Chroogloeocystis siderophila 5.2 s.c.1: one gene and its partner. The protein of the gene in region 1 binds, or shares a complex with, the protein of each later gene. Links are inferred from orthologs where the notes say so. Each region holds a gene or a part of one and is shown on either strand. Other genes may lie near its edges.

What was found.
Region 2: the proteins of accB (region 1) and accC are in contact, whole or in part, in a solved structure (PDB 8UXZ), measured with the Escherichia coli proteins. The link is inferred for Chroogloeocystis siderophila 5.2 s.c.1 from one-to-one orthologs.

Annotation. Positions count from the first base shown.
Region 1 is NZ_MRCC01000004.1:111,630-114,816, reverse strand. Bases 217-3,074 are described here. They hold accB (acetyl-CoA carboxylase biotin carboxyl carrier protein), read left to right. Parts: upstream 217-1,300; coding sequence 1,301-1,849; downstream 1,850-3,074. Other genes in these bases: NIES1031_RS05465 (GerMN domain-containing protein), read right to left, coding at 2,509-3,074; NIES1031_RS05470 (ArsR/SmtB family transcription factor), read left to right, coding at 1,916-2,266; efp (elongation factor P), read left to right, coding at 680-1,237; NIES1031_RS05485 (peptidylprolyl isomerase), read right to left, coding at 217-300. Outside these bases: more of NIES1031_RS05485, read right to left, coding at 1-216; more of NIES1031_RS05465, read right to left, coding at 3,075-3,117. UniProt on the Escherichia coli protein: This protein is a component of the acetyl coenzyme A carboxylase complex; first, biotin carboxylase catalyzes the carboxylation of the carrier protein and then the transcarboxylase transfers the carboxyl group to form malonyl-CoA.
Region 2 is NZ_MRCC01000005.1:36,574-39,820, forward strand. What follows is about bases 321-3,238. They hold accC (acetyl-CoA carboxylase biotin carboxylase subunit), read right to left. Parts: upstream 2,499-3,238; coding sequence 1,143-2,498; downstream 321-1,142. Other genes in these bases: psbX (photosystem II reaction center protein PsbX), read right to left, coding at 326-445; NIES1031_RS06690 (YggT family protein), read left to right, coding at 787-1,080; ffh (signal recognition particle protein), read right to left, coding at 2,814-3,238. Also shown: NIES1031_RS06680 (Ycf66 family protein), read right to left, coding at 1-120; more of ffh, read right to left, coding at 3,239-3,247. UniProt on the Escherichia coli protein: This protein is a component of the acetyl coenzyme A carboxylase complex; first, biotin carboxylase catalyzes the carboxylation of the carrier protein and then the transcarboxylase transfers the carboxyl group to form malonyl-CoA.

The DNA of each region.
Region 1 (3,187 bases):
ATCGTGACGCGAGGTTAAAACGCGAGAAGCTTGAGAAATATCTTTAGAAATCGCACCCCAACGCCGATTGGCTCGCAGTTGGGTAGCAATATCTTCTAAATTTGCTTGCAAATCCCGCACAGCTTGATTATCAATCGGTAGCGAGTAGCGTAATAGCGCTTTGCCATCAGTGATCGCATTTCCTGCTGGTAACGCCGCATTGCTGGCGGGAGTCCACCCAGCAACACTTGTGCTGAAAAACATCGCGATTAGCAGTAATAGTATGGTGCTTTTTTTCCACCAGTAGTTCAAATTTGTCATGAGATAGCTCAGATGCGGCATGAATATAAGTTAGGCAAATAGGCTACCTGGGATTTATGTTTTTACCCTTCACCTATTGCTTGTCTGCCTGACAGTTGCAATTGACGAGGTATCAACTCATTCATAATCTTGCCACAGTGCCGTTCACTTCCAAGTTCAAATTTTATAAAAGAACGTAATGAGGGGTGAGTAACTAGAGAAAATTGTGTATTATTTCTCCTCTGCCCACGCCAGTTTGCTCAACGGAGGACACCTCCGCACGCAACTGGCTCCTCTGCACCTCAGATCTCCTCTGCCTTTTATCTTTTGACCCCTTCTATAGCACCACGCTGTAGAGGTACAATGAGATGCCAATTGTCTTGCGCAAATATATTGCTTCATGATTTCCAGTAATGATTTTCGACCTGGCGTCACGATTGTTTTAGATGGCTCCGTATGGCGCGTGGTAGAGTTCCTCCACGTCAAACCAGGCAAGGGTTCTGCGTTTGTTCGAACTAAGCTAAAAAATGTCCAAAGTGGCAGCGTTGTAGAGCGAACGTTTCGTGCTGGGGAAACTGTCCCCCAAGCAAATCTAGAAAAAAGTACGATGCAGCATACTTATAAAGACGGTGAGGAATTCGTCTTTATGGACATGGAAACCTACGAGGAAAGTAGGTTGAATGCTAACCAAATAGGCGATCGCGTTAAATATCTTAAAGATGGCATGGAAGTCAATGTCATCCGTTGGGGCGATCAAGTGCTTGAAGTCGAATTACCGAACTCGGTCGTGCTAGAAATCGTCCAAACTGATCCTGGCGTACGCGGAGATACAGCGACTGGTGGAACAAAACCCGCCGTTGTCGAAACTGGCGCAACCGTGATGGTGCCTTTATTTATTTCACAAGGCGAACGCATCCGGATCGATACGCGCAACGATACTTATCTAGGTCGAGAATAGACACGCGATCGCGCACTGCGCATCACACGTAGCCAATAGCTAATAAATGGGGTCAGACAAACTGTGCCACTTGATTTTAATGAACTCCGGCAACTTATAGCCACCATCGCTCAAACTGACATTGCAGAACTCACGCTCAAAAGTGACGAGTTTGAATTAACAGTACGTAAGGCTGTTGGCATAATAGGCAATGCATCGCTACCTGGTTCAAGTTCGCTACCAGGAGAGATGGTAGGTTTAGAATCGCCTTCGTTGGCTCCATCTACAACGGTATCCGCACCAGCTAATCGCTCAGATGTTGCGCGGGGTGACGTGGCTACGAGCGGATTTGGTGCTGGGCAAGCTCCTGCACCGCCACCAAAAGACCAGAAATTACTTGAGGTGATTTCTCCGATGGTAGGAACATTTTATCGCGCTCCTTCCCCTGGCGAACCTTCATTTGTCGATGTGGGCGATCGCGTCAGAAGCGGTCAAACAGTCTGTATTATTGAGGCGATGAAGCTGATGAACGAAATCGAAGCTGAAGTTTCTGGACGAGTGGTGGAAATTCTCGTGCAAAACGGCGAACCTGTTGAATACGGTCAACCTTTGATGCGTCTTAGCCCAGATTGATGATGTACGCTATTGCTCATCGAGTGATTATTGCTAAAATTTAGCAGTTCTCTTAGGTTAAATTTAATGAAGTCAGCGAAGCCTGTACCGCCAGAAATTGTGCAACAAGTAGCTGATTACTTCAGCCTGCTTGGCGAACCGATGCGGCTGCGCCTACTGCATTTGCTCAGCGATGGTGAAAAATGCGTGCAAGAATTGGTAGAGGCAACGCAAACGAGTCAAGCAAATGTTTCTAAACATTTAAAAATTATGTGGCAAGCGGGAATTCTCAGTCGCCGCAGTTGCGGAACCTCGGCGTATTACCGTGTAGAGGATGATTCAATTTTTGAATTATGTAACGTAGTATACGATCGTCTTGCCCATCGCATTCAACAACAAGCCAATTCGTTTCGGGTGTTGAATAGCAATCATCAGTAGATGAGTGGCGATCGCCTAACATTGATTTACTTTGGAGTTGCTCGTTTGGCAAAGCAAGCGAGCAGTAGGGATTAGATAATCATGATTTACGCAACCATTTTTTGCAAATGGTACAAGTGATTAGTAGTTAACTGTTATGTCGCGAATTGCGCGCTGTTGGTCGCTAACGACTTAATACATGACAACCAACTACTAACGACCGCCAACAACGGTTTAATCGCGAGAATTTATCCGATTGCGACTTAGAGTTGAAAATTCGCATTGAAACTTTGCCTGGTTAGTGGTTGGTTTAGCTCGATGCCTTCACCACCTAAATATTCTAATTTTTGACCTTCGACATCAATCCATACTTGAGCATTGGGATCGAGGGTTGTTGCTGTATAAACAACTTGTGCCAAACGACCACTCATCGAAGCGCTACCACCGCCACTCGTAAACTCTGACGACAAATCAACATGAATTCCATCGTTTTGAACCCTGACGCTGCGTAGCTTCGTTCCAGGAGGAATTGTGCTGCCGACAGAATCATTTGTAGGTCCAGCTAAGAGTTGCTCGAACGCAGTTTGTAAGACGACATTCGGCTGGTCGGAGTTGACTGTAAACGAGGTTGGTACAACTTCTACACTCGTACCAGTATCTCGTAACCAATAAACTTGCGCGGTTTGATTAATCCCTGGCTGAACTGATGGATTCGTTGATGGTGAATTAGGCGTTGTAATCGCCTGCTGTGAGTTAGGAATTTGTGCTGAACGAAACGCCCACCAAGTACCAGCACCACCCGCCGCGAGAACACCTGCTACTATGCCAGCAATTACACCAGCAGGAACGCGTTTAGCTCTTTGTTGTGTCATGGGAAAACCCTCCAAAAGAATTATATTAGTCGTGGTGTCAGGAGAACAGCAAAAAATTCAAATTAAAGTG
Region 2 (3,247 bases), on another replicon or contig:
AAAGATGTCATGATCTCGCGATAGCTCTGGACGCACTGAGCGCAGGAAATATAGCCCTGCACCAGCTACAGCTAAGAAGATGCCCAGGATACTCGCTGAATTTAGTCCAAAGTTAACCATTTCTGTTCTCTCAAGTATGTCTTATCCTAACGAGTGCAGCCGAAAATCACCATAGGGATCTGGGCATTGTCTTTGTTGCGTACGCCAATCGATATTATTTAAATATACGCTTGTATGCAACTCATTTACTCGCTACACATCTATGACACAACTACAGCACGCGTTAGTAAAATTGATAGGGAGTCGTTGAGACTCCCTAAATCTATTATGAGCGCTGGATTTTATCCTTTTGACTAATAAAAATCAAACCAACTGTTGCTGGAACAACAACAATTAAAAGTCCTGCAAGCAAACTATAAAAGAAATTCATTAAAGAGGGTGTCATAGATTTGCAACCTTTTTGCACACTTCGATCTTAATTTTAATCTTCTGTCACACCATTGAGAAGCTCATCGTGTACTGTTTTAGATTAATACTCCATCTTTACAAGCAATAATGAGCCACAGTGGAAATAGTTTTACGCGCTACAATTTCTCCACAGACTGCTAACGACCCTTTTTTAGTTAAAATACTAAAATATTTACAAAAATTAAAAAACAAAGGTTGTAGCCGTAGTGTCGTGACTTCAGTTGCTACATCTCGGTCTCGATGGAGTGCTTCTTCAGTATTTAGGTACTTTTGCAGCTTACTAGTCAATTTTTGAGTTGTTTCGCCGCTAATATCGATATGAGCGCTGTTACTCTGACAAATTGGATTCTTGGTTCTGTTTTGGGACTAATGATCTTGTTATTTCTTTTCCGCATCGTTCTGACGTGGTATCCACAAGTTGATCTCAAACGCTTTCCTTTCAACGTCATTGCTGTAACCACGGAACCCTTTTTAGCGCCTTTGCGCAAGCTAGTACCGCCAATCGGCGGAGTCGATATTACTCCTGTGATTTGGCTTGGAATTGTCAGCTTGCTGCGCGAGCTACTGTTAGGTCAGCAAGGACTACTGACAATGGCTACGCGTTTGCACTGAAAAGAGGGGTGAGTGAATAGCGATTGAAGCTCTTCTGACCTGCAAACCTTGAACACTGACCTCTAATTTCCCCTTGAGAACATAACGCGTTCGACAAAGTTCGTATAGACGTCGCCTTTTAAAAACTCTGGTGTTTCTAAAATCCTTTGATGGAAGTTGATTGTTGTGGGCAAGCCAGTCAAGGCACATTCGCGTAAAGCACGTTTCATGCGTTTAATGGCGCTGGCACGATCTGGACCCCACACGATTAATTTGGCAATCAATGAATCGTAGTAGGGAGGAATTTGATAATCGGTGTAAACGTGAGAATCCATGCGGACACCAGGACCACCAGGTGGTAAGTAGCCGCTAATCCGACCTGGAGACGGACGAAAGTCATGATCTGGGTCTTCAGCATTAATGCGACATTCGATCGCATGACCGCGTAGTATAACTTGGTCTTGAGTCAACTGAAGTTTTTCACCTTGGGCTACGCGAATTTGTTCAGCTACTAAGTCAAGTCCAGTAATCATTTCGGTGACGGGATGCTCAACTTGAATCCGCGTATTCATTTCCATAAAATAAAATTCGCCGTTGGGAGCAAGGAGAAATTCCACTGTACCTGCACCAACATAATCAATCGACTTAGCCGCCTTTACCGCAGCTTCTCCCATTTTTTCGCGGAGTTCAGGAGTGAGTGCGGGGCTAGGTGCTTCTTCTAATAATTTTTGGTGACGGCGTTGAATCGAACAATCGCGTTCACCGAGGTGAATCACGTTACCGTAGCTATCTGCAAGAATTTGAAATTCGATATGGCGCGGACGTTCGATAAATTTTTCGAGATATAGTCCAGGATTACCGAAGGCAGCTTCAGCTTCTCCTTGGGCGGCTAAAAAAAGTTTGGTGATTTCACTATCGTCGCGGACAAGACGCATTCCACGTCCGCCACCGCCTGCTGTCGCTTTGACGATGACCGGATAGCCAATTTGACGCGCGATCGCAGTCGCTTCGAGTTCGTCTTTGAGTAAGCCATCGCTACCAGGCACAATCGGCACGCCCGCGCGAATCATCGTTTCTTTCGCCGTTGATTTATCGCCCATCGCGCGAATCGCTTCGGGAGAAGGACCAATGAATGTAATTTGATGATCGCTGCAAATTTCGGCAAATCGGGCATTTTCAGCTAAAAATCCATACCCTGGGTGAATCGCCGTGGCGTTGCGCGTTAAAGCTGCGGCGATAATTCGCGGAATATTTAGATAACTTTTGCTACTTGGAGCCTCGCCGATGCATACCGCTTCATCCGCAAGCTGGACGTGGAGAGAATCGCGGTCAACAGTCGAATGAACTGCAACAGTGGCAATTCCCATTTCTTCACAGGCACGAATAATCCGCAGGGCAATTTCTCCCCGATTGGCAATGAGTATTTTAGAAAAGTGCATTTGTCAGCAATACCAACAGTTAGAATAATTGCTCTCGCTAACTCCTAGAACTTCTCTACAGCGGCAGTGCGATCGCGTAGCTTCAGCATACAGTAAATCTGCAACGAAATTGCGCGTAATCTGCTACTATCTATAGTTAGTCGAAAGCGGATGTGGTGGAACTGGTAGACACGCACGTTTGAGGGGCGTGTGGCTTACGCCTTGCGAGTTCGAGTCTCGCCATCCGCATCAAGATGCATTAGGAGCGAGGAGCGAGGGGCTAGAGTTTAGTTGTCAAATTTTTCCTCTGAACCTCCGACTCCCGATCTTTGATCCCTATAGCGTACCAAACCCTTTTTTCTTCTTTTCCTTTTTCTTCTTCTTGGCTGTACCACCGCCGCTATAGCCGCGCCAACCTGGTGCGGAAGGACGATTACCAGCAGCGGCAAGAGGATTGCCCATACCGTCACCGAACATTCCAGGCATTCCAGGGAAGCCGCCTTGCGTCATTTGTTGCATGAGCGATCGCATTTTCTGGAAATCACCCACTAACTTATTCACATCGGCTTCTTTGTAACCCGAACCATTTGCAATCCGTTTTCTGCGACTTGGAGAACTAGCGAGTAAATCAGGATCGCGGCGTTCTTGCGCGGTCATTGAATTAATCATTGCCTCGGCACGCTTTAGCTGCGTTTCGCCTTGCTTGAGTTGATCTTCCGATAACTTATTCATGCCTGGAATCAGCTTCATGATGCCGCCAAGCGAACCCA